Regions from separate parts of the Paenibacillus haidiansis genome, predicted to be linked through region 3. Evidence: predicted binding sites of a transcription regulator. Region 3 holds the regulator's gene; each other region holds the start of a gene.
What was found. The regulator LexA, encoded in region 3, represses DNA repair genes until DNA is damaged. The targets are predictions, from matches to a motif close to CGAACATATGTTCG.
Positions count from the first base shown of each region.

Region 1: V3851_RS01695 (DNA polymerase IV) is a predicted target of LexA. The motif match lies at 2,251-2,264, and genes of this name have one in related genera.
Region 2: recA (recombinase RecA) is a predicted target of LexA. The motif match lies at 2,292-2,305, and genes of this name have one in related genera.

Region 1 is NZ_JAZHPZ010000001.1:345,208-349,441, reverse strand. Features, by position in the region: gene V3851_RS01710 (stage VI sporulation protein F) at 1-224, shown strand, start outside; gene V3851_RS01705 (TetR/AcrR family transcriptional regulator) at 465-1,082, shown strand; gene map (type I methionyl aminopeptidase) at 1,127-1,873, shown strand; gene V3851_RS01695 (DNA polymerase IV) at 2,333-3,586, shown strand; gene V3851_RS01690 (hypothetical protein) at 3,583-4,065, shown strand.
Region 2 is NZ_JAZHPZ010000002.1:81,074-85,307, forward strand. Features, by position in the region: gene V3851_RS04760 (regulatory protein RecX) at 182-1,042, opposite strand; gene recA (recombinase RecA) at 1,143-2,204, opposite strand; gene V3851_RS04770 (competence/damage-inducible protein A) at 3,128-4,234, opposite strand, start outside.
Region 3 is NZ_JAZHPZ010000007.1:136,036-140,269, forward strand. Features, by position in the region: gene V3851_RS15675 (FixH family protein) at 1-104, opposite strand, end outside; gene V3851_RS15680 (HAD family hydrolase) at 181-975, opposite strand; gene V3851_RS15685 (hypothetical protein) at 1,029-1,565, opposite strand; gene V3851_RS15690 (DUF896 domain-containing protein) at 1,622-1,795, opposite strand; gene V3851_RS15695 (LysM peptidoglycan-binding domain-containing protein) at 1,952-2,227, opposite strand; gene lexA (transcriptional repressor LexA) at 2,510-3,136, shown strand; gene V3851_RS15705 (YjfB family protein) at 3,517-3,702, shown strand; gene glnA (type I glutamate--ammonia ligase) at 3,793-4,234, opposite strand, start outside.

The sequences.
Region 1 (4,234 bases), on a different contig from region 3:
ATCCGGCGACAAAGGAGCGCGTAAAAAAACTGGTCGAGGGATTGACCAGATCCGACCTGCAGGATCGTCCAAAGGTACGGCGGCTCGTCAAATCGGCTGCCACTTTGCTGAATGAACGGTTGACCGCAGCGCAGGAGGAGCAAATCGTTCAGTTCGTGATCGCCCAGAAAATCGATCCCAATAACACGCTGCATTTGATTAAGCTGTGGGGAATGTTCCGGTAGGGAAGCGACGACGGGAGCCGGACCGGGGCGAAGCAGTCAGCCGGAGAATTCCGGCTGATTTTTTGGAATATCCGAAAAATTTATTTTCTGCAAATAAGGCCGATCCTATCGGAGGCTCCCGGGGATATTTGAGTTAAATCAAATTTACTAATGTCCGGGCTTGCTTTTGCAGTGGCGGTATAGTATTGTGATTTTATATTGACATGACAGTAGGTCAAAAATAAAAACTGGAGGCAAGCGATGACTCCGCGAACGAAAGAGCAAAATGAGCAAATCCGCAGCCGGCGGATGGCTCAAATCTTAAAGGCCGCCGCCGATGTTTATTTGGATAAAGGCATGCTGATGGAAATTCGCGATGTGGCGGCCGAAGCGGGATTGGGTTACGGAACGGTATATCACTACTATAAAAATAAAACCGATTTACTGTACGATATGCTGTCGCAGGCGATGGAGCGGGCGGCGGAGCTTTTGAGGCTTCCCGCAGCCGTGGCTTCGGCGGACTTGCGGACGCTGGCCGGAAGGCTGCTGTCGGCCTGGGATGGCGACCACGCCTTCTATTTGGCCTGCCAGTTGGGCGGCACCGAGTTCCGCCCGCTGCCCGAGGAGCAGGCCGTCCGGCTGAACGCGGCCTACCGCGCGCAGGTGCTGTTCCCGCTGGCCGGGCTGTTGGGCCCGCCGGGCGGAAGCTTCGCGGCCGCTCAAGCCGTAAGCGGCACGCTCTCCGGAGCGCCGCCGGGCCCGGAGGCCGAGCGGCGGGCGGAATGGCTGCTCGCCGCTTTGGCCGGTTGTGCATTGCCGGCCCTTCGGCGAGGAACACTGCATACAGAAGCAAAGCAAATCACGCAATTTTTATTTTGACCGGCTTGCCGGGATCATACTAATGGAAGTGGAGCGAAGCATAAATGATTATCCTGAAATCGCCAAGAGAAATTGAGGAAATGAAGTCGGCGAACCAGATCGTCGCCGATTGCCACCGCGAGGTCGCCAAGCTGATCCGGCCGGGCGTCACCACGGCGGAAATTAACGATTTCGTCGCCAAACATATTACCAAATTGGGCGGAAAACAATTTACCAAGGGCTATAAAGGATTCCCCGCCGAAACCTGCGCTTCGGTCAACGATGTGGTGGCCCACGGGTTCCCGTCGTCCCGGCCGCTGCAGGAAGGCGACCTGCTGAAGCTGGATATCGTGGCCGAATATGGCGGCTGGTTCGGCGATTCCTGCTGGACTTACCGGATAGGCCAGGTCAGCCCGGAGGCCGAAAGATTGATTCAGGTGACAAAGGAATGCCTGGACATCGGCATCGCCCAAGCGATTCCCGGCAATCGGCTCGGCGATGTGACGTCGGCGATCCAGCAGCATGCGGAATCGCACGGTTATTCCGTCGTCCGCGATCTGCTTGCCCACGGCATCGGCAGAACCCTTCACGAAGACCCGAGCTATGAGCATATCGGAGTCGCCGGGAAGGGGGTCCGGCTCAAGGAAGGCATGGTGTTCACGATCGAGCCGATGATTAATGAAGGCACGTACCGCATCACGATCGACGACGACGGCTGGACCGCCAGAACGGCGGACGGCAAGCTGTCGGCCCAGTTTGAGCATACGGTGGCGCTGACAGCCGACGGGCCGCTTGTTCTGACGGCGCAGTAAGCGTAGCATAGTGAAGAAGACGCGAGTCCAGGGTGATATTATCCCGGAATTCGCGTCTTTTTGCTTTTTTGCGAAGGCAGCCCAGCCGCCGCCCCCTTTTTTAAAATTCCTGCAAATGTGCAACAATTTCGGCCGGACCGGCGGCCATACGCTTAAATTCCTGCGATTGTACAGTTATTTTCCGCGATTTCGGTTCATATCCGAGATTTACAGAAAAAAGATGCATTTTAGCAGGAATCCGCATCCCGAAATCATGGCTCGGAGAAAGATGCACTTTTGCAGGTTTTTTATCTTTTCGTCCGCATATGGGAGAACTAAGGGCGATCTTCCCGATTCAATCCGTTCCCTCAATATCCAGCAAAAACCTGTTGTCAACGGGAATATTTGTTCGTATTATGAATATAATAAGAACAAACGTTCTTGTCTGAGGCGGAAGTTGGGTCATGGAGGAATGCATCGATGTCCAGACAGATTTTTTTGATTGACGGCCAATCCTTTTATGCCTCCGTGGAGAAAGCCGCTCACCCCGAATACCGCGACAAGCCGGTGGCGGTCGGCGATCCCGCACGGATGAACGGCATTGTGCTGGCCGCATGCCCCATCGCCAAGTCCCGTGGCGTTACGACGGCCTCAAGGGTGGGGGAGGCGCTGGCCAAATGCCCCGACCTCGTTGTCATCCGGCCGAGAATGCGAACGTACATTCAAATCTCGCTCCTGATTACGGAAATTTTCGAATCTTATACCGATCTTGTCGAGCCGTTCAGCATTGACGAGCAATTTTTGGATGTCACCGGCTCGCTGTCTTATTTCGGTCCCCCGCATCAGCTGGCCCAAAGGATTCAGCAGCATGTTCTTTTATCCACCGGGGTCTGGACGAGGGTCGGCATCGGTCCCACCAAAATATTGGCCAAGATGGCGACCGACAACTATGCCAAGAAAAATGCGGAGGGCATTTTTGAGCTTTCGTTCGACAACCTGGAATCGACTTTATGGAAGCTGCCCGTACACCATATGTTCATGGTCGCGTCCAGGATGACCCGCCATTTTACCCGCATGGGCTTAACGCTCATCGGGGATATCGCGCGCATGGAACTTCATGAATTTAAGCGGCGGATGCGGCGGGAAATGGGCAAACAAAGCGATATCCAGGCGGAGTATTATTGGCAAACGGCCCGGGGCATCGATCCCAGCCCCGTCGTCTCCGATATCCGCCATCAATTGAAATCGGTCAGCCACGGCAAGGCGCTGCGCTGGCGGCTGTACCAAAGGCTGCAGGACATTGAGATCGTCCTGCTGGAGCTGGTGGTCGAGGTATGCCGGCGGACCCGGCGCCATCATCTCATGGGTACGGTGGTTTCGGTCTCCGCGGCGGAAACGGACGGACAGCGCTCCAATTATTTCAGCCGCCAAATAACCTTGCAGGAGCCGACCGCCCTGACCCATGAAGTGGCCAACGCGGCACGCCAGCTGTTCGTGAAATACTGGAGCGGGCTGCCGATCAGCCGTTTGAGCGTGGCCTTGTCCGGGCTGACGGACGACAAGATCATGCAATTGACTTTATTCGAGGACCGCTCCCTTGCCTACAACAAGGAACAGGCCATCGACCGGATCAAAGACAGATACGGGAGCGATGCCATTATACGCGCTTCATCGCTGACGGAAGCCGGTGTCGCGCGGGAAAGAGCAGGACAAATTGGGGGGCACTACAAATGAGCAAGCTTGACGAAAATGAGCGTTGGAAATCAAAAATGCTGCTGACCGAGCATGCCGAACGGTACGACGATCAGCATCATCCCCATGAGAGCAAGATCATTACCACCGAGGAGCTGACAATGCTCAGAGACTATATTTTGCTTCCGCATATGATGACCATGGTGCAAAAAAGCCTGGCGGATGTGGAATACTCGACCAATATTTTGAAGCGTTCTTATTACATGGCGGGGCGGTACGTTTTGGACAGTATCACGAAAGATCTATACCGGTTGCGGCGGGAGTTGAAGCAAAGAAACATCAAAATAGTGAACGAGGAGCAAGCGGATCTCGTCGTTTATTATCGTTATTATTGCCGCGGGTACGAGGAACGGTTCGGCATGACCCGCGACGTAATGCGCTCGGAAATCAGCCTGCGGCTGACAAAATACACCGCGGAGCTGGGGGCGCTCTTAAAAGAGCATTCCCGGGAAGCAAAATGAACGAATACGAATAATAATGGAAACATCATTTTCGGACAGCCTGAGAGGGCTGTTCTTTTTTTTTCAAAAAAAGGACTATATAACCTGTAAAATCTAGGATATTGGTCGCCGATTTTCGGGCGGACGGGACTGTCCCGAAAAGAATAAAAAGTCAAGAAAGTAACCAATG
Region 2 (4,234 bases), on a different contig from region 3:
GACCGGAGTCCCCAAGTCATAATCGAAATTGTTGGCCTTCATGATCTGACAAATAGAATCTTTAAGGAGCCCGCAATTTTGGAAGGAAAAAAAGGGCTCAAACAAAAATAGATTCATGTTCATTGTATTATTTGACGAAATATATTGTCAAGCAGATGACAGGCAATGTCTGTTTTTCCAGTTACATATCCTCCCACTCATCCTCGCCGCCGTTTCCGTCATTTTGGCTTAACTCGCGAACGACGCGGGAAACCAGGCTTCCCGAGAATCCCCGGCGCAGCAAAAAGGCTCCCGTCTTGCGCTTTCGATCGGTCGGCTCGCCTGCGGTCGTCCGCCACTTCTTGGCGGCATGTTCCATGGCGCTGGCAAATTCGTCATCCTCGCTCACCGTTCCGAGCGCTTCCTCGATCAGCGTCTTGGAAACGCCCTTTTGGCGAAGTTCATGGCGAACCCAGAGCTTGCCTTTGCCGCGGCCCCGGACGCGCTGTCCGGCCCACTCCTGCGCGTAAGCCGCATCGTTGAGCAGCCCTTCCGCCGTCAGTCTGGAGATGACCTTCTCCCGCGTCTCCTCGCTCCAGCCCTTTTCGCCGAGCCGCATCCCGACTTCAAAAGCGGTACGCGGCTTGCGGCTTAAATAGAGCAGCGCATCCGCGTAGCCCCGCTGGACTTCATCCGCCGACACGATTTCCTCAAGCTCGCTTTTGGTAAAAACCGCGCCCTTGATCATCCGGAATTTGATCATGACATCCTCATGAACCTCGAGGGAATACGGACCGAACGAGATCAGGTACCGGAATTTCGGCCGCTTCAAGAGCGATACGGAAGTGATCGCCAGCTCCTCGTCCTCGGGGAAGTCGCCCAAGCCGCCTTTACCTTGTTGAGTATCCTCGGATGATGAACGACTCGCGGATGCGGCCCGTCGGTCCATTTCCCAGAAGCTCTCTTCCGAAATGTCTACGATTTCGCCCGCCTCTTTCTTGTCTTTCCGGCCGCCCGACCGTTCCCGGCCCGGGTTCCCTTTGCCACCAAAGCGTTGTTCCACTGGTTTCGCTCCTTTGTCACTTATGTTAAAAGGCCCGGCTATAGCAAAAACGCTCCGCTCCGGGTAAATCCGGATACAGAGCGCTTTGGGCCGTATCGGTTTATTCTTCTTCGAAAAGCGCCATTTCTTCCGCGGCTTCCGCCTCTTTTTCGCTGGCGGACGCAGCAGCTACCGAAGTAGTCAAGCTGCTGGCTTCCCGGATCTTTTGCTCGATCGTGTTAGAGATTTCCGGATGCTCCTTAAGGTATTGCTTCGCATTCTCGCGGCCTTGGCCCAAACGTTCCCCGGCAAAGGAGTACCAGGCGCCGCTCTTGTCCACGATATCCAGCTCCGCGCCGATATCGATGATGCTGCCCTCTTTGGAGACCCCTTCTCCGTACATAATATCGATCTCCGCCTGTTTGAAAGGAGGAGCCACCTTGTTCTTGACGACTTTAATCCGCGTCCGGTTACCTACCACATCATTGCCCATCTTGATCGATTCCACACGGCGCACGTCAAGGCGAACCGTGGAATAGAATTTCAGGGCCCGGCCGCCTGGAGTCGTCTCCGGGTTACCGAACATGATGCCCACTTTCTCGCGGAGCTGGTTAATGAAGATCGCAATCGTCTTCGACTTGCTGATCGCTCCCGACAATTTGCGGAGGGCCTGGGACATGAGGCGGGCTTGAAGACCCACGTGGGAGTCGCCCATCTCGCCTTCGATTTCCGCTTTCGGAACCAAGGCGGCCACGGAGTCGATGACGATAATGTCAACGGCGCCGCTTCGCACGAGCGCCTCGGCGATTTCGAGCGCTTGCTCGCCGGTATCCGGCTGGGACAGCAGCAGCTCGTCGATATTTACGCCTACTTTGTTGGCGTAAGAAGGATCGAGCGCATGCTCCGCGTCGATGAATGCGGCTTGTCCGCCGGCCTTCTGCACTTCGGCGATCGCATGCAGCGCCACCGTCGTTTTACCGGAAGATTCCGGTCCGTATATTTCGATAATCCGGCCGCGCGGAAATCCGCCGGTTCCGAGCGCGATATCCAGCGCCAGCGATCCGCTTGGTATAACCTCCACTTGCATATGCGTCGATTCGCCCAGCTTCATGATCGAACCTTTACCGAATTGTTTTTCTATTTGACGAAGCGCCATATCCAGCGCAGCTTTACGATCTGACAATCAGCTCACATCCTTAAATATGATTGAAAACGTATTTCTTACATTTATAATTGTACCTTGTTTTGGAACGTTTGCCAAGCACTTTTTCGAACATACATTCGTAAAAATCTCAACCCTCCCAAACCGGGACTCAACCCTCCCAAACCCTCCCTTACCGTAAGGGAGGGCCCCCAGGGCTTGCAGCCCTCGGGACACCCGCCATGGGGAATAACGTTGGAGTGACAGAGGCGCTCCTCCTGCCTGGCTCCTTCCCATTTTTTTGGGGAAGGAACCTTGGGCTTTGTGCGTGGAACGCTTTTCCCCCTTCGGGTCCGTCTTACTTATGGCGCACCCGGGTTGCCTGAAACACGCTGCGGACTTCTGCTGCTTTCGGACGCACCCCAGGGGCCAACGTGCAATGAGCCGCTTGTCGCCCTGCGGGCACGCTTTTGGCTCGCGCTCCTGCGGGGCCCGCACTGCTACTATGGTGGTCTTTGCTGTTACTATCGTGCTTGGTGGGCGCTGTCCCCTTTGGGGATTCGCTCGCTATGGTGCAGAGCCTGTGGCGGGTTGCTACTTTGACGAGTCTTTACTGCTACTTCGTGCTTGGCGGTTGCTCTCCCCTGCGGGGATTCGCTCGCTTTGGTGCAGAGCCTTGAGGCGGGTTGCTACTTTGGCGAGTCTTTACTGCTGCTTCTTGCTTGGTAGGCGTTGTCCCCTACGGGGATTCGCTTACTTAGGCGTTAAATTACTATGGCGGTAAGCAAACTGTCTTTTATTCCATTATCTCCTCCTCGCGAATAAAACTAGGAATCCAGGTGTCTGACTTACTATAAATGGCCAATTCTCTACGCAAAAAAAGAACCGCAGCAAAACGAACGATTTGCTACGGTTCTTCCGTAAGTTCATTATATCTTGTGTCCTGTATTCATGGCAAGATGCCGTTACTTTCCGCTCTGCTCCGCCTTCAGCTGCTTCCACAGGTGATAGAGAACCGTTTTGGCGGAACGCAAACGGATCGTATCGCGGTTGCCCTTTAGGTTGAGCTCGTATACGGCGGTGTCGCCGCCGCGGCGGGATATGCCGATATACACGAGACCGACGGGCTTGCGCTCGGAGTAAGCGGGGCCGGCCACGCCGGTGATCGACAGGCCGAAGTCGGTGTCGACGATCATCCGCACCTGCTCGGCCAGGACCTTGGCCGTTTCGGCGCTGACGGCGCCGGGCGCGTTCTCGCCCTCCAATAGATCGTGCGGCACGTTCAGCAGCTTCTCCTTCATGGCGTTGGAGTAGCAGACGATGCCGCCGAGGAATACGGCGGCGCTGCCGGGGATGCTCGTCAGCGACTGCATGAGCAGACCGCCCGTGCAGCTCTCCGCGGCGCTGACGGTAAGCCCCTGCTCCGTCATCATGTCGACGATCGTTTTCTCGATCGGCACATCCTCGTTCGCGTACAGATGATCCGGCAGCCGGGAGGCGATCTCGGCCTCCAGCTTGTCCAGCTTATCCATCGCTTCGCTTTCGGTCTTCGCCTTGGTGGAAATGCGGATCGTGACTTCGCTTTCCTTGGCGTAGGGGGCGACCGTCGGATCGGATTGATTCTCGATCAGATCCAGCAGCCTGGTCTCCAGCCCGGATTCGCCGATGCCGGCGAATTTGAGCATTTTGGAATACAGCGGCTCTTCCATCGTCAGCACATGCTGCATAATCCAAGGCTTGGCCTGGTTTTCGTACATCGGCTTCATTTCCGACGGCGGGCCGGGCAGCAATACATAGAACTTCCCGTCCGCCGCGACGGCATTGCCGACCGCGAGTCCGGTCTCGTTCGGCAGCGGCGTGCTGCCGTCGATGCTGAGCGCCTGACGGATGTTGTTCTCCGTCATGGGGGCGCCCCGGTCTTTGAAGTACCGGTCCACATGGTCCATCGCCATCCGGTCGATATGCAGCGATCTGCCCAGAACCGCCGCTACGGCGTCCTTGGTCAGGTCGTCTTGGGTCGGCCCGAGGCCGCCGGTAAAGAGCAGCAGGTCCGCCCGCTCCGCGGCCAGCTT
Region 3 (4,234 bases):
TTATTGGCGGATGCGCTTGCCGAGTCGCTCCCGTTCTTGCCGCATCCGCTCAGAAGCAGTAACGGCAACGCCAGGCCGGCAAGCAACAGATTGAACCTTTTCACGCTGCTCCTCCTCTCATCATCTTCTTGCAAAACTATCGCTTTTTAATTAATCCGATGAATTATCCAATGATCGTAATTACGAAAGCTCTTTAATGATCTCGTGCAATTGCGACAAATGCTTTATTTCATAATCGGGCACGATTTCATCATTGCGCGTCTTTCCTTCGCGATTGACCCAAATTGTTGTCATTCCCACGCTGAGTCCGCCGCGGATATCGGTCGTCAGCTTGTCGCCAACCATCAGGGCTTCTTCCGGCTTGACGTCTAGCCGTTCCAGCGCATGTCGGAAAATCGAGACGTCCGGTTTTCCTTTGCCAAAAGTGCCGGAGATGACAATCTCATCAAAATATCCGGCCAATTCCGGTACGCCGTCAAGCTTCTCCTGCTGCAGGGCCGGGCAGCCGTTTGTGAGCAGCAGCAGTTTTACGGTCCCTTTCAGCTCCTGAAGAATTGTAAAAGTTTCTTCATATACATGCGGCCGCGCCCGCCGCTCTCTGCCGAACTGCTCGGCCAGATTGCCCGCCAGTTCTTCATCATCCACGCCAAGGGCGAGCAGCCCGCGGCGCCAGGATTCTTTACGGTAGATCGGGGCAAACTGTTCCAGCTTGCGGAACTCCGGCTGCTCGCCGGCGGAGAAATTGGCCCACAAGCCTTCAAAAGGATTAATCCCGATCATTTGCGTGAATGGATAAGTTTCATATGATTCGTACAGTTCTCTCGCTTCCTTGCGAACCGCCGTCTCCAGCTTGTCCGGGTCGATACCGGCCGCGTCCCGTGCGGTAAAGCAAGTAGCCTCGAACGCCTCTCTTACGCTTCTCTCATCCCATAACAAAGTATCGTCCAAATCAAAACATACCGCCTGGATCGCCATCTCTTTCTCCCTTTCCAAAAAAGTTAATCGTAAACCGTGAAAATCTCTATCGGTTATTTCCGCTCAAATGGAACATGATGCACTTTGGCATATTGCTCCAGCCGCTCGCCCATAGCTTCCGTATCAAACCGGTTCCGCAAATGATAGAACACCCAATTGCTGTCTTTGCTCTTCGGCACGATCGTCACTTTGCTGCGGTCGACCGTGATTTTGCTGACATTGGCCGCTTCCAGAAGTTTGTCCCGATTGTATTTGGAGGTGTAAAGCCAACCTTTGTTGATCCGAAGATAAGGCCGTCTGAGGAAAAGCGTCAAGGCCAAAATGAGATACAAAACAATCGTCAGCCAAAAGATGACCGAATTGACTTCCGAAGCGCTGCCCATTAAGCCGACGACGGCATACAGGGCGGCCAGCAGCACTAACACAACCGGCAGAATCAGGTTGCGCCCCTTAAATACTTCGCCGTCCCCTTTGGGTCCGAGCGCCGTACGAGGATTTTGACCGCTGCGTCCCCGGGTCACATTGGGGCCTTTTCCTTTTTTGTTCATTCGAATCTGATTGCGTTCTACCTTTCTGTCAAACGAAGCCATGCTTTTTCCTCCTAGAAAAATGTTAGGTTATGTATGCGGGCCTTGCGGCCAGCTTGTTATTTATCCACGATTTCAATCGATTCGAGCTGCTGGCGGAAATTCTTCCGTATATTTTGCAAATACGTTTCCCGCAATTGGGCCCGTTCCAGCTTCTCATCCTCCGTCAATCCCTCTTGTTTGTTCTTGCGGGCCAATTCATTGATGCGGTTGACCAAAGCATCTATATCCATGGTTTTCCTCCTGTTTCTTCGAATAATATTTAAACTAGGCAACAATTCTTACTTTGACATGAGAAAAAGAGCTTGTCAAGGCGAGTTATCCTTGAAACCAAGCTCTTCATCGTGCATTCAAACAGTAATATGCTGACACCGAATAACTATGACGGATTAATCGGGCAAAATCAGGGTATCTCCCGCTTTAATATCGCTGGTAGTTAGACCGTTAAACCGCTTAATGGCTTCAACATAAACTCTGGTGTCCTTCCCGCGCGGCTTGTGGTCTACGGCGATTTCCCATAGAGTGTCGCCCGGAACCACTACGATTCTGGCTTCCTCAGTACCGCTATGATTCTCCGATGACGAAGCAAACGCGGTCACAACCCCCGTTCCCGTTACCGTCAATACAACCAGCAGCACCGCAAACGTGATTAATCTTCTGCTCATGGCCTTGCCCGCCAAGCGCTCCCTCAAGATCTTAGTCGACTTCGGTTGATCATAGATACTTTGGTATGTACTATATTTAAGCATTTCGCATCACTCCAAACAAATGTTCTTATTTCTTGTTCTCAATAATAACACGAACACTTGTTTGTGACAATATCTTTTTCGAACAATTGTTCCCACTTTTTTTGACAAGTAAGGATTTCTTCTAGAACTTATGTTTGTACGAACTGCAGTTCTATGTTATAATTTTTCCAAACGTTACTAATGGGGTTGATAATTGTTATGTCCAAGGTATCCAGCCGTCAGCAGGCTATACTAGAATTCATACGCAATGAAGTCCGATTGAAAGGCTACCCTCCTTCCGTACGCGAAATCGGGGAGGCTGTTGGACTAGCTTCCAGCTCTACCGTACACGGCCATCTTGACCGCTTAGAGAAGAAAGGCTTCATCCGCCGCGACCCTACGAAACCGCGAGCCATTGAACTCTTGGGTCAAGACGACGAAGATTCGGCCGGATTGTTCACGCATAGCGTGGCACGGGTCCCTGTCGTCGGCAAGGTCACAGCGGGTATGCCGATCACGGCGACCGAGAACATAGAAGATTATTTCCCGCTCCCGCAGCATTACGCCGCAGACGGGGAAATATTCATGCTTTCCGTCGTGGGGAACAGCATGATCGAGGCCGGGATTCATAACGGCGACTACGTCATCGTAAGACAACAGCAAACCGCCAACAACGGCGACATCGTGGTGGCGATGACGGAAGACGACGAGGCGACGGTCAAAACTTTCTATAAAGAGAAAGACCATATCCGCCTGCAACCGGAGAACCCTACCATGGAGCCGCTTCGTTTGAAGCGAGTTACTATTCTCGGCAAGGTCGTCGGCTTGTTCCGCGATTTGCACTAATTGAATAATCCATAACGAAGAGGCTTCCTTATTCCGAAGGCAGCCTCTTTTGTCGGTCTGCAAATGACCTTTCCTTTAATCTTTTAACTCCCCGAATGCTTAAGACACTTGAAAAAATCAGCCGCATCTGTTTTTTAGCCAATTCCGATTCATCCCTACCCGTTCTCCGCGCCATAATTTCTTTAGCCATAATCTGCGTCTATGGTATTTCTTCAGGGCAAGCACCATTTCCATCAGCTCCTTGACCTTATCTTCCCCAATCGCAACCAAATCATGGTATGGAATTTTATGTAATATTCTTTGTCTATTGTTCTTTGGCTATTTATGTTTCTGCGGCAACTTGCCGATAACAAATATGTAGTTCACATACGCGCAAGGAGGTGTGCATTCTGGATATTCCCGCACTTTCCATAGGCTTGTCGCAAAGCCGGATTCAGCAGGCCGTCAGCATTTCCGTATTAAAGATGTCCACGGAGATGGCGGCGGTCGACGGACAGGCTCTGACCAAAATGATGGAGCAGAGCGTCCAGCCCAACCTGGGCGGAAATATCGATATCAAGGCTTAAAAAGAAAAATAAAGGCTTCCGGAGAAGCCTTTATTTTTCACCCTTGCAATAAAAATCCCCTGAAGCCTACGGCCCCAAGGGATTCCTCGATTAATACAGCGTCATATATTGGTCGCGTTCCCATTGATGCACTTGCGTGCGGAACATGTCCCATTCGATTTCTTTCAGTTCGTAGAAATGAGTCAGCGCATGATCGCCGAGCGCTTCGGTAATAATCTCGCTGCGGATAAGTTCATCAAGAGCTTCCTTCAAATCTGCAGGCAAGCTTGGAATTCCTTCTTCCACGCGCTCTTCTTCGGACATTACGTAAATATTGCGGTCGATCGGGGCAACGAGCGGCAGCTCTTTCTTGATGCCGTCCAAACCGGCTTTCAGCATGACCGCCAAAGCAAGGTACGGGTTGGCCGCCGGGTCCGGGTTGCGGACTTCGACGCGAGTGCTCAGACCGCGGGAAGCCGGAATACGGATCATCGGACTGCGGTTGCTCGAGGACCAAGCCACATAACAAGGGGCTTCGTAGCCAGGTACGAGA